Regions from separate parts of the Paraburkholderia sp. FT54 genome, predicted to be linked through region 1. Evidence: riboswitches for the same ligand, from Rfam matches in the RefSeq annotation. Region 1 holds a riboswitch; each other region holds the start of a gene.

Region 1 (3,206 bases):
GCTTCGACCGGGTCGGCCTGTATGAGCCGAGCTACGAGCTTTGGTGTTGTCACAAGGAGCCATGGCTGCCCGCCGGTGTGCGCGCGGAATATAACGAAGACAGACCCACGGCGGACGAGTAACGAACGTAGCGGTGGCGGAATGCCGGAACAAATATCGCGCGAGGCGTTGCGCCGCTGGCAGCGTTGACTGCGTGGCAAGAGGTTATTCGATCACGGCAAGCCCATGCAACGGCTGCCGATCAATCACTGTGTACGTTGCTTTAAAGGCGGGCGATCCCGCCGTCTATCTGATCAAACATGAACCGCAGGCGCGTCGCTCTCCCGGCAACAACGGGAAGCGATGTCTGCGCCGTTTCAAGTGCTGTCATACGCTGGCGCCAATAGACGAGTCCGAGCACACTATTGGCGACGAGTTGCGGGAATATGTGTTCGAGATGAGTCAGATCTTTTTCAAGCTGATGTTGCGTATTGGCCTGGTCACCATTCATGATTTTCTCCTGCCGATAAAGAACGGGCTCATCAACGGGATGTCGGCATCCGTCCCATAGCGTCGGGAACGGGGCGCATTCGTGGTTCGGGCACGGGTCCTCTTTGCGTGTCCGATATTTCTCGCACACGAACTCCCGCTAACACCGACGTCCGGACTAGTTGCGTTGCGGCGACCTCAGCAACGAAAGGCGGCGAGAGACGATTCGGACAGAACGATACAGAAACGCCTTCGTAGAGCGAGCGGCCAGCGCCGCCATTCTCTCTCCGGTCTTATGATCAAGCGTGCAGATCTGGAACGGCCGCGTGTCGGAAGGCCAAAGGCTGCATGGTTATCGAGTGGATGAGAGTCTGAACCTCGGCGTCAACTCTCTGCCAACGCCGCTGAATAACGCCATTTGCTTGCTTTCGAATCAATGCGGGCGTCGTTGACGCGTCGTATTTCCTCCCGTGCACGATCCGCCTGTTCGAGCGAGAGTGCCTGGGCCTGACGCGACAGAGCATACTCGCTCACATTGCCGGCCGTACGTGGTGCAGTTTTGATTTGTGATCGCATGATGATTCCAGAACGAGGGGCACTGAGCGCGACCCATCTACCGACTGTATACCCATCGCCCGGTGCAAGCACGCTTTCCTTTACAAAGGTCAAAAGCTGAACGGCCAGGGCCCATTTTTCTCGAGTGCGAAACGGCGACACGGTTGTCGGCTATGCGCAGCCTGGGTGCCATACGCTGCGGAAGTGGATGAGGTCGACCCTGCGATGTTTGAGTGCGTCCCGGAGCGAGCGCGGACGCCACGCGCCTTGAACGTACTTCGAACTAGAACAGCGGATGCTCGTGCGGATACAGCGCCGTCCTGAGAGCGAGGCCGCCGAGGACAACGAAGATGACAGCGGCCAGAATGTGGACCGCCTTGGTTGGCAGGCGGTCGGCGAACTTGTGTCCCAGGTAGATGACGGGCACGTTTGCCAACATCATGCCAAGCGTGGTGCCGGCGACCACCCCGAAAAACTCGTGAAATCGCGCGGCCAGGGCGATCGTCACAACCTGCGTCTTGTCACCCATCTCCGCGAGGAAAAACGTCAGCGCCGTGGTGCCGAACACCCCCATCGGATGCGTGGTCGAAACCGCCTCGGCCCCGTCGAGCTTGTCGGGGATCAGAATCCAGACGGCCATGACGGCAAACGATGCGACGACGGCCCAGTTCAGGACCGTGGGACTCAGTACGCTGGCAAGCCACGCGCCCAACGCGCCGGACGCAGCATGATTGACGAGCGTCGCGGCGAACACGCCGAGAATGATCGGAATGGGCTTGCGATACCTGGCGGCCAGCACCAGGGACAGCAGCTGGGTCTTGTCGCCTATTTCGGCTAGGCCGACCACACTGGTCGAAACGAGGAACGATTGCATGGTTTGTAGGCCGGGCCGCGCGATAAGTACACGATGACGCGCATTCCGGCGACCCGGTCAGGTCGGAATGCGAGTCATCGGTCTTGCCAGGCATCGTGCTGTGCACGCCATGGCGGTCTGTCGACCCCCAAGTATGTTGACGGGCACCCTCGATCATTGCGGTCGAGGCGGCTACTCCCCAATGAGTTGCGCGATTCTACAGTGTCCTGACAGAGTGACGCAAATCGTCAGCTTTCCGACAGGCGGCGCGATGAGCAGGATCTGCGCGGAGCCACGAACGCGGAATCCAGGAGAGGAGGCCGGCAAGGGCACACATTGGCGCGACGACGATCGAGGCGACCGTTCTACACAACGTTCTTATACGCGACTGTAGTGGACGCCGCCATTCCGCAGGGAACAAGAACTCGAAAGTCGCGCGCATTCCTCAACAGGATTGACGATGTTCGTGGCAACGCGTCCGCGCCGACATTTCCATTTCGGGTTGACACCGATGAGCGTCATTGGTGCAGCTTCCCCGCAGTCTCAATCGCGGCGGACATCGTTTCAAGGAAATCTTCACGCCGCTTGTCCGCCTCGAACGACGGCCAACTAATATCTTTTGCGACCTAATTCCACCGAAAAAATATATTGGACGTCTTAAGTGTCCTCTCGCACTATTCGTACCTTCCCAGCCGCACGCGCGCGCCATTGCGAGCCACTGGCGGCACTCGGTGCGCCGTCACCATCCGTAACGGTGCTTGCCGGCCTGGGCACAATTCCAGTCTTGACGACCCCAATACCTGAGGACACAGATGCCTGACTATCGATCGCGAACTTCGACCCATGGCCGCAACATGGCCGGCGCCCGCGCCTTGTGGCGCGCCACCGGAATGAAGGACGGTGATTTCGGCAAGCCCATTATTGCGGTGGTGAACTCGTTCACGCAGTTCGTGCCGGGCCATGTGCATCTGCGCGACCTGGGCGCGCTGGTGGCGAGAGAGATCGAAGCGGCCGGCGGTGTCGCCAAGGAATTCAACACCATCGCCGTGGATGACGGCATCGCCATGGGTCACGGCGGCATGCTGTATTCGCTGCCCTCGCGCGAACTGATTGCCGACTCGGTGGAATACATGGTCAACGCGCACTGCGCCGACGCCATGGTCTGCATCTCCAACTGCGACAAGATCACGCCGGGCATGCTGATGGCCGCCATGCGCCTGAACATCCCCGTCGTCTTCGTCTCCGGTGGTCCGATGGAAGCGGGCAAGGTCAAATCGCCGACCGATGGTCAGGTGATCGCCAAGATCGACCTGATCGACGCAATGATCAA
Region 2 (3,206 bases), 2.0 Mb from region 1:
CTATCTGCGCGCGAACGGCTTCAAGACCTATCTGGTGACGGGCGGCGACGTCGAGTTCGTCCGCGACGTGGCTCAGCGCATGTACGGTATCCCGCCCGAGCAGGTGATCGGCAGCACGGTCAAGTACCGGTACGGCCAGACTAACGGCGCGGTCTCGCTGGTGCGCCTCGCGCAGGTCGACACGCTGGTCGACGGCTCGGCCAAACCGCTGGCCATCGATCGCGTGATCGGCCGACGTCCGGTGATGGCGTTCGGTAACGCGGACGGCGACGCGCCGATGCTCGAATGGACCTCGGCAGGCGACGGCCCGCGCCTCGCCGCGCTCGTGCATCACACGGATGCGGAGCGCGAATACGCGTATGACCGCGCGGCGAAGAGCGGCAAGCTCGACAAGGGTTTGGACGAGGCCGGCGCGAAGGGCTGGCTCGTCATCGATATGAAAGATGACTGGAAGACCGTGTTCAAGCCGGACAGTGCGACGACGGCAGTGTCGGCGTCGACCACGCCTGCAAAGAACTGAGCGTGAAACGCAGAAGGCCGCTGGTGAGCGGCCTTCTGCGAATGTTCGCCTGGTTCGCGGTGACTGGCTGAGCAGCGCGCCTAGCGAGTCAGCGTAATCGCCAGATACGCGGCGTACAGCACGCCGCAAACCAGCAGCGCCCAGACCGGCACGCCGCGCTCGCGCACGTTGATGCGCAGCCAGGCCGCGGCAGCGAGCGTGATCACAATGCCGGTCACCACTTCGATGCGCGGCACCCACGGCGTCAGCAGAATACCGATCGCGGGCAGCAAGGTGCCCTGGAACACCATTGCACCGGTGATGTTGCCGAATGCCAGCGTGTCCTTGCCGCGGCGAATCCACAGAATGCTGTTGACCTTCTCCGGCAACTCGGTGGCGATCGGAATGATCAGCAGCGAGAGCAGCAGCGGCGACACGCCGAGCACCTGCGACACGCCGCGCACACCATGGATGAAGCCTTCCGCGCCCCATACCAGCAACGCGACGGCGAGCGCCAGTTGCACCGCGATGGTCGCGAGGTTGGTCGGCACACCGAGGCGCGAGATCAGCATCTTGCCCGGCGCTTCGGTGCCGTGACCGGCATCGACTAACTGATTGGATGCGCGGAAGGTCATCACCACATAGGTGACGTAGACGCCGACCAATGCCACGCTGAAAAGCGCCCGCACGATCATCTGGTCGTGCGGCACGTACATCGCGGCGGCGGCCAGCACGAACGCGCACAGGAAATAGTTGAGGTCGCGCGCGAAGCCCGTGCGTTCCGGCGCAACCCAGCCGCGCGCGCCGCGCGAGCCGAGAACTGCGAGCGTCATGAGGAAGGTGGAGAGGGTGGAAAGCATCAGCGGCGCGCCGAGAATCGCGCCGACGCCGATCTCCTGATTGACCGCGCTATCGCTCGTGCCGCCCGCGATCGCGAGCAGCGGCACGAGGGTCTCGGGCAACGCGGTGCCGACGGCGGCGAACAGTGAACCCGTCACGCCTTCGGAGATCTTGAGGCGTTCGCCTAGATGCTCGAGCGCATTGGTGAAGAGTTCGGCCGCCACCAGAATGATGACCAGCATGATGGCAAGTTCGAACAGGAGACCGGTCATGCGCGGAGCTCCGCAAACACGCAGAGGCGCGGCGGATGGACTGGGAGGGGGCAACGATTTTTCACAGGGCAACTCCGCGGTCGGACGCAGATGACAACCAATGACGCACGCCCCCGTCCGACCGGAACGAAGCAGTGCGTCAATGGTCTCGCCAAACCGACCCGGTCGAACGCGCCATGACCCGCAGGTCAAGTATGTTGACGCGCTCTCCTTCAAAGGATGAAGGAAGGCTACTCCCCAGTGACCGGGCGATTCTAACGGCAAGGGACGCTTTCAACAACCTTGTTGCGGCGAAGGCGTTTGAAATATGGCGCTTAAAGCGCTAACCACTCGGCCGCGAATCGAACGGGTTTAGTTGAAGTGATATTGCACGCCGATTGTGAAACTGTTATTTGTTCTTTTGGTGCCGTCGTGATTGCTGGTGTCGGTTGTCCATTCGCCCACTGCGCTTACGTGTTTGGCGAACTTATATTCGACGCCTAGACCCCAGTGGAAACGTACATCCGGCCAGTCTGTCGTCAATCCAGCACGTACATATGGCATGAACTGATTGAACGGCATGCCGAATTTCGCATCGATCCCGCCGTCTTTATATGTTGCCGAGCCGTGATGCAAATCAGCGAAAGCCTCGGCGCCCAGCACGAAGCGGTTGACATCGAAGTTGTATCCAGCTGTGAAACCGGGGAAAACCGTGGTGTGCGACGATTTGTTGACGACGCCCGAAGCATCGGAATTATTCACGCCCACCTTGAAACCCACATAGGGACCCGCAAACTCGCTCACGCCCGTTTCAGGAGCCACTGATTGCGCGTGGACGAAATTGGATAGCATCGTGATCGATGCGGTTAGAACCAGCCGGGTTATTTTGTGCATGACCTGCGAAATAAAACAATCGGCGCGCGAATACTTTCGCAACACCTTTATTGATCAGGGAAGTGGATGTCGAAATACCGCTCCGGAATATCCACCCGTTATGCAATTTGCAGACCAATGCATGCTAATTATGCGGATAGGATGCGGCAATGCGAAATTTCCGCTGACAGACGCTCACACTTCCGATTTCTTAATCGAAGCGCAGATACGGCGAACGTTTTTAGGACGATTCCGCCGATGTGCACGAGATCGTGGGCGGTCGCCGGTGAGCTATGCGCGGGAGTATCGGATGTTGGGGGCGTCCGTCGGAACACGACGAGACCGTAAAAAGACAAAAGGGCTCAGCGCATTCTTCTGTCTGTCTGTGTAAGCCCTGGAGCGAGATCGACTCTTTATGGTGCGCCCGGCTGGGATCGAACCAGCAACCCCTGCCTTCGGAGGGCAGTACTCTATCCATTGAGCTACGGGCGCTTCAACACGAAAGCGCGGCAACCAGAGCGGATGCGACGCCAAAGCGAGACCGGAAGGATACCCGGTTTCGGCCACACCGTCCACCGGACGGCCGCAATGGCGGTATCCGGCGCCTTTCGGCCGACTCTCACGATGCGGGTAAACGCCTGCTGAACACCGCGCCGCGCCCCTCGCCGCCGTCGAAATGTTGCGTCTATAATCGTCCTGGCTGATTAAAGAACAAGAAGTTGCCGTCACGCTGTACCGCTCAC
Region 3 (3,206 bases), on a different replicon from region 1:
GTTCCGCTCAATCTGCATGCCTTCTTTATCAAGAAGCTCGCGCTTTATACAAGGGCTTTAGGTACAGGTCGATATCATCGCTCCGCTTGATGCCACTGCTTTACAGCCAGGCGTCATTCTTGGGAGAAAAATCATGTTTGATATTGGAAAAGAGTATTCTCGGGAAGACATTCATCGGGTGACAGGAGGATGCAAACAGGCATTCTTGCCCGTGAAGGGCGGAAAGGTCGTTGCCGCGCGATTGCGTCAGGATCTCAACCCGTATGCCCCGGATGTGATCGTGTGCGATGGCAGCGCCGCCGCACGTGCGGCCGGCCGAACGCTCGCGCGACAGACCGACCCGCTGCCTGTTTTTGTACGCACGGCAACTGACCGATTCCGTTACATGGGCGAGTACGTCACCGAGGCATCGTTTACTGCTCCGGTCGACTATGCGAAGTACGTGGAGAACACTGGCTTCACGCTTGGTCAGATTTCGCGTGTGATCAAGATGAAACGCCGTTGATCTCGACGGACTCTTCAATTCATCATCGTCCCTTCACCGGTTGGGTTGTTGCTCGCGCCCAACCGGCAATCATCAATGACGTGTCCTGAATGCGCGTGCCGTACCCATGTCGTGCGACGCGATACGTTTTACAGATAGCTGCAGACGTAGTCGAGCGTTTCGATCACGTCGATATCGAAGCGGCTTTTGCCGGGCACCGAGAACGACTCGCCCGCGCTATATGTCTTCCACTCGTCACTGCCTGCGAGGCGGATGCGGCATTGTCCGGCCTGCACCTCCATGAGTTCCGGCGCGTCGGTGCCAAAGTTGAGCGCGCCGGGCAGGATCACACCAAGCGTTTTGCGCGTGCCGTCGGCGAAGAGAACGGTGTGAGAGACACACTTGCCGTCGAAGTAGACGTTGGCTCGTTTAACAATGGAAACCTGATCGAATTGCGTTGCGGCCGTCATGGCAATCTTCCTTTTGGTTGTCGTGAATGGATGCATTTGCGTGGACTTCAGGTCGCGCGCAAACCCGCCATGATACAGGCGGCCGACGGCGTCAGCCGTCGATTGGCCCGAACGAGGTGAAGCTCAGCGGGCGCCCGCCAACCACCGTCTAGCCGATGATCTTCAGATGTTCAGCCAGGATGGTGCTGCCAATGCCGACCAGCACCACGCCACCCGCCAGTTCCGCACGCCTGCCAGCCACATGGCCGATCACACGGCCGAGCATCACGCCGATCGTGACCATCGCCATGGTGGCGAGGCCGATCGCGGCAGCAGTGGAATAGATGTTGACGTCGACGAAGGCAAGGCCCGCGCCGACTGCCATGGCGTCGATACTCGTGGCAAAGCCGGTTAGCGCCAGCAACCAGAACGAATGAGTCGACTGCTTGGTCTCTTCGATTTCCCTGGTGCTAAAGCTATTGAGAACCATGCGGGCGCCGAGGACCAACAACAGCGCGAACGCGATCCAGTGATCCCATGCGGAGACGTATTGGGCTGCAGCTTTGCCGAGGAACCATCCGACCAGGGGTGTCAGGGCTTCGATGGCGCCGAAGATGAGCCCCGTCCTGACAGCCTCACGCCAGTGAGGACGATTGAGCGTGGCGCCTTTGCCGATTGCAGCCGCAAAGGCGTCGGTGGACATGGCGAAAGCAAGGAACAGCGTTGCGACAGGATTCATGAGAAGTGGGCTCGAGGTCGGGCGGAAAACCACGACACACCGCCGCGCCCGACCGGTCGCGTGGTGTGTCGATGGTCTTGCCAACCAAAGGGCTACCTGCACCACGGTCTGCGCGACCGAGAATGTTGACGCAGGCGCTTCTGGGTAGAAGCCGGCTACTCCCCAAAGACAGGTGCGAGCATACCATGTCGAAAGGTTTATGTAATGCGGGCCGGGCCTCGCATGTCTGCGCAGGAAATAAATCTGCCGCCACTTCACGTATCGGTAGCGTGGCAAACGGCCGATGGTATATGTTGAATTAGTGGCACACCGTCCTTCAGAAAAGAGACAGGTCGCGTTCGCGGACGACAGGTACGCAAAACATCAGAACATACGAATGCGTGTTCGGCATCAGAGCAATGGGACGCGCGTTCCTCGTACGAAAGTTGCTTCCGCGATGCTGACTGTTGCGTGGGACGCAGGCGACTCCTCAAAAAACGAGGCCTGATAAAAGCATGAATCGGTTCCGCACGTGCACTGGCCTATGCCCTATGTTGCACCGCGAGAACGCGAAACTGGAGTGAGACATGAGCCAGTCAGTATCCGCCGCGCCCGATGTGGGCCATTCCGGCGGGCGCGGGCATCACCGGCCGGCGACGCCTGCACTCGCGCTTGTCGCATTGGGTGTGGTGTATGGCGACATCGGCACCAGCCCGCTGTACACGCTGCAGACGGTATTCGATCCGGTCAACGGACTATCGCTCAACGCGATGAATGTGGTCGGCATCGTGTCGCTGATCGTCTGGTCTCTGATCGTCGTCGTCTCGCTCAAATACGTCACGTTGATTCTGCGCGCGAACAATCACGGCGAGGGCGGGATTATGGCGCTGCTGGCGTTGGCTGCATCGTCCGTTGTTGCGCGCCCGCGATTGCGCCATACGTTGCTGGGCGTCGGCATCATGGGTGCGGCGCTCTTTTACGGCGACAGCGTGATCACGCCGGCGATCTCGGTGCTGAGCGCGGTCGAAGGGCTCGAAGTCGCCGCGCCGTTTCTCAAGACCTGCGTGATTCCCGTGACGCTGGTTGCGTTGGTCACGCTGTTCCTGATGCAGAAGCGCGGCACGGCCGGTATAGGCATTGTGTTCGGACCGGTGATGGTGCTCTGGTTCATCGTGCTTGCCGTCGTGGGCGTCATCAACATGATGCGAGCGCCCGCGATTCTCGTTGCGCTTAATCCGCTCACGGGGCTGGCGTTCTGCCTGCATCATCGGTGGTTGGCGTTCGTTGCGCTGGGTGCGGTCGTTTTGTCGTTGACCGGCGCCGAAGCGTTGTATGCCGATATGGGACATTTCGGCGCGAGGCCGATCCGGCTGACGTGGTTCGGCCTCGTGTTTCCCGCGCTCGCGCTGAACTATCTGGGGCAAGGCGCGTTGCTGCTTGCCGATCCCGGCGCGCTGCAAAATCCGTTCTACAGACTGTTTCCGCAATGGGCGCTGTATCCGATGATCGTGCTGTCGACGGTCGCGACCGTGATCGCGTCGCAGGCCGTTATCTC
Region 4 (3,206 bases), on a different replicon from region 1:
CTTGCAATGATTGCGGTGTTGATTGGCTACGAGGCAGTCTCGCGCTTTATGTCGCCGGTACCGATTCACTTCGGCGAAGCGATTCCTATCGCCGTGGTCGGCCTGCTGGTCAACCTGGTAAGCGTGTGGCTGCTGAGCGGCGGTGACCACGGCCATAGCCATGGTCATGGCCATGGTCATAGCCACGGACACGGGCATGGGCATGGGCATGGTCACGACGACCATGCTCATGAAGACGAGGTGCAGAAGATTTTCGCGCCGTCCGGTGTGTTTGCCGTTTCCATCTTCGAGGATGGGGTTCCCCCCGTTTTCCGGATTACGCCGGCGACTGAGGGTTCGCGACTCGACGCTTCAGCGGTGTCCGTTACGACGCTGCGCCCCGATGGGACACAACAGGTATTCGAGCTGGCTGACCGTGGCACCTATCTGGAATCGAAGGAAGACATTCCTGAGCCGCACGCTTTCAAGGCCATCGTGCGGATGCCGGACGGCGAGCACGAAGTCGAATTCGAAGAACATGACCACCACGACGACGCGCATGAAGCGGCGACCCGGGACCACAATATCCGGTCGGCCTACATCCATGTGATGGCTGATGCGGCTGTCTCCGTGCTGGCTATCATCGGTCTCCTGCTGGCACGTGCATTTGGCTGGCTCTGGATGGACCCGCTCGCAGGGGTCATCGGTGCGCTGGTGATTGCAAACTGGTCGTACGGCTTGATGCGGGACACCGGTGCAATCCTGCTCGATATGAATCCCGACCGGCGCATGGCCGAGAACGTCCGGAACGCTATCGAGGACCGTGGCGACAAGGTTGTCGACCTGCACGTGTGGCGGGTGGGTCCTGGTCATATGAGTGCCGTGGTGTCAGTGGCGACGAGTGAGTCGCAGCGCGACTCCCGCTTCTATCACGCAGTGCTCAGGCGCTTCAAGGGGCTGTCGCATGTCACCGTTGAAGTGCGACCTTCATACGCGGCAGCCTGACCCATGGCGGTCAAGTCGCCGTGCATCGATGTCTGTGCCTTCGATGGGAAGACCAAATTGTGCGTCGGGTCTTTTTCGCACACTCGATGAAATTCGGGCGTGGAAGAAGATGACTGACTACCGGCGCCACCAGGTGATTAACGACCGGGCGCGGCGCGAGGCCAAGTTGCAGCGCGATTCTCCAGTGTTATCGTCCGAACAGCCGCGAACGCAGGACACCTGAATCGATGGGGAGCGCCGCCGCTTCATTCTGGCGACTTGTTTCTGTAACACCTAGCGCGATAGAAGCGCACCCGCTCATTGGGGAGTAGCCGCCTCGAACGCGATGTTCGAGGGCGCACGTCAACATACTTGGCGAGTCGAAAGACCCGCTATGGCGTGCGTAGCTAAATGCCTGGCAAGACCGATGACACGCATTCCGACCTGGCCGCGTCGCCGGAATGCGCGTCATCGCGTTCTTACGGCGCGACTCGGCTCTCACAACCCATGCAATCCTTCCTTGTTTCAACCAGTGTGGTCGGCCTCGCCGAAATCGGCGACAAAACCCAACTTCTGTCTCTGGTGCTGGCTGCACGATATCGCAAGCCCATTCCCATCATCCTTGGTGTGCTTGTCGCGACACTCATCAACCATGCCGCATCCGGTGCGCTTTGGCCCTGGCTTGCGAGTGTTTTAAGCCCAGGCATCCTGAACTGGGCAGTCGTCGCGTCATTCGCGGTGATGGCAGTGTGGATTCTCATTCCGGACAAGCTGGACGACGCCGATGCGGTATTGACGAAAAACTCGATGGGCGTCTTCGGTACGACGGCGCTCACATTCTTTCTCGCCGAAATGGGTGACAAGACTCAAATCGTCACCATCGCATTGGCCGCGCGCTTTCACGAGTTCTTCGGCGTAGTCGCGGGAACAACGCTGGGCATGATGCTGGCGAACGTACCGGTCATCTACCTTAGGCACAAGTTTGCCGACCGTCTGCCGACAAGAGCTGTTCACATTCTTGCGGCGATTATCTTTGTCGTGCTCGGCGGATTGGCTCTGAGAACGGCGCTTTATCCGGCTGCGCATCCAGTGTTTTAACCGGACGGCTGCGTGGAGGCACATATTCCGGCGTCGCCTGAGCTTCGAGCCTAACCAACTGACGCGCGGCACTTCCATCGTCACTGTCACGCTCTGGGGGCGTCTGAGCTTTCAGGCGCGCCGGATTGCGAGGCCAGGACGGTACAAATGCTTACAAAGCATTGTGCTTGCGGGTGCACCATCCTCGCTGCTGTGACGTTATTGAAGGCACATCCCTGTGGAGCTCGCAATGAACACGAACGTTGCCTCGAACATGCCGCCGCGCGGTCGCATCCATCCCCTGGTCGCGAGTGCGGCCGTGGCCGTTATCCTCGCCAGCGCGACCGGTATCGCGGCGATGACCGGAATGCTGCCCACTTCACGAGCTGTTACGGCGCCTCCGACGCAAGCTGCTGCGGCGGTCGCCCCGCTCGCCAGCGCGCCGGTCACGTCGCCGCAACAGTACGTTGAACAACGTGCGACGCAGGAGGCGCCAGCCCAGCCGCGCGTCCATCATCACCGTAGCGCTCCGGTTGAGCAGGCTCCGAGGTATGCGAACAACGATACCTATCAAAGTCAGGCTCAACCCGCTCCAAGGCCAGTAGCAGTTGACCCGAATGCCGGGGAGGTTGTCGCCGTCAACGCTGTCCAGGACCCCGAGCCGACGACGGGGCTCGGAGCCGTAGGCGGCGCTGTCGCTGGCGGGCTGTTGGGAAATCAGGTCGGTGGAGGACGCGGTCGCGTTCTGGCAACGATTGCTGGCGCGGTCGGTGGCGGGTTTGCGGGCAATGGCATCGAGCATGCGGTGCGCAAGTCTACGACCTACCAGGTGCAGGTCAGAATGCAGGACGGCAGCTACCGGAATTTCACCTACACGACACAGCCTCATGTTCAGGTCGGTGAACGTGTCCGTGTCTCGGGCGACTCCCTGACCGCGTCGTAGGCATGGTCGGTACCGGCAGCATCACAGCGGGTTACTGCCGGATACAGTTTTGACATTTCCGCCGCACCTGCTTCCGCGCGCCAGCCCTAAAATCCGCGTCGTTCGCCATTGTTTGGCGGCCGGCAGAAATGAGCAGGACAGGAGAACTCCATGAAACACGCGACCCTTTTTCTGGCAGTGGGACTTTCCGCTGCGTGCGCATCCAGTGCGGCTCTCGCCCACG

Evidence for each region. Region 1 has a riboswitch for manganese ahead of RI103_RS09840 (TMEM165/GDT1 family protein). Riboswitches for the same ligand answer to the same signal wherever they lie in the genome.
Region 2: linked by a shared signal. The riboswitch ahead of RI103_RS00370 (sodium:calcium antiporter) and the one ahead of RI103_RS09840 (TMEM165/GDT1 family protein) in region 1 are both predicted to bind manganese.
Region 3: linked by a shared signal. The riboswitch ahead of mntP (manganese efflux pump MntP) and the one ahead of RI103_RS09840 (TMEM165/GDT1 family protein) in region 1 are both predicted to bind manganese.
Region 4: linked by a shared signal. The riboswitch ahead of RI103_RS20075 (TMEM165/GDT1 family protein) and the one ahead of RI103_RS09840 (TMEM165/GDT1 family protein) in region 1 are both predicted to bind manganese.

Annotation. Positions count from the first base shown of each region.
Region 1 is NZ_CP134195.1:2,093,509-2,096,714, forward strand. Features, by position in the region: gene RI103_RS09825 (GFA family protein) at 1-122, shown strand, start outside; gene RI103_RS09830 (hypothetical protein) at 263-490, opposite strand; gene RI103_RS09835 (hypothetical protein) at 853-1,044, opposite strand; gene RI103_RS09840 (TMEM165/GDT1 family protein) at 1,307-1,897, opposite strand; yybP-ykoY riboswitch at 1,926-2,089, opposite strand; gene ilvD (dihydroxy-acid dehydratase) at 2,689-3,206, shown strand, end outside.
Region 2 is NZ_CP134195.1:88,186-91,391, reverse strand. Features, by position in the region: gene RI103_RS00375 (HAD family hydrolase) at 1-520, shown strand, start outside; gene RI103_RS00370 (sodium:calcium antiporter) at 601-1,611, opposite strand; yybP-ykoY riboswitch at 1,694-1,862, opposite strand; gene RI103_RS00365 (outer membrane beta-barrel protein) at 1,963-2,484, opposite strand; tRNA gene RI103_RS00360 (tRNA-Arg) at 2,880-2,955, opposite strand.
Region 3 is NZ_CP134196.1:2,643,361-2,646,566, reverse strand. Features, by position in the region: gene RI103_RS31520 (hypothetical protein) at 134-505, shown strand; gene RI103_RS31515 (pyrimidine/purine nucleoside phosphorylase) at 634-954, opposite strand; gene mntP (manganese efflux pump MntP) at 1,103-1,672, opposite strand; yybP-ykoY riboswitch at 1,683-1,848, opposite strand; gene RI103_RS31505 (potassium transporter Kup) at 2,239-3,206, shown strand, end outside.
Region 4 is NZ_CP134196.1:164,237-167,442, reverse strand. Features, by position in the region: gene dmeF (CDF family Co(II)/Ni(II) efflux transporter DmeF) at 1-984, shown strand, start outside; partial or broken gene RI103_RS20080 (DUF1289 domain-containing protein) at 988-1,207, shown strand; yybP-ykoY riboswitch at 1,275-1,455, shown strand; gene RI103_RS20075 (TMEM165/GDT1 family protein) at 1,471-2,061, shown strand; gene RI103_RS20070 (glycine zipper 2TM domain-containing protein) at 2,291-2,983, shown strand; gene RI103_RS20065 (hypothetical protein) at 3,134-3,206, shown strand, end outside.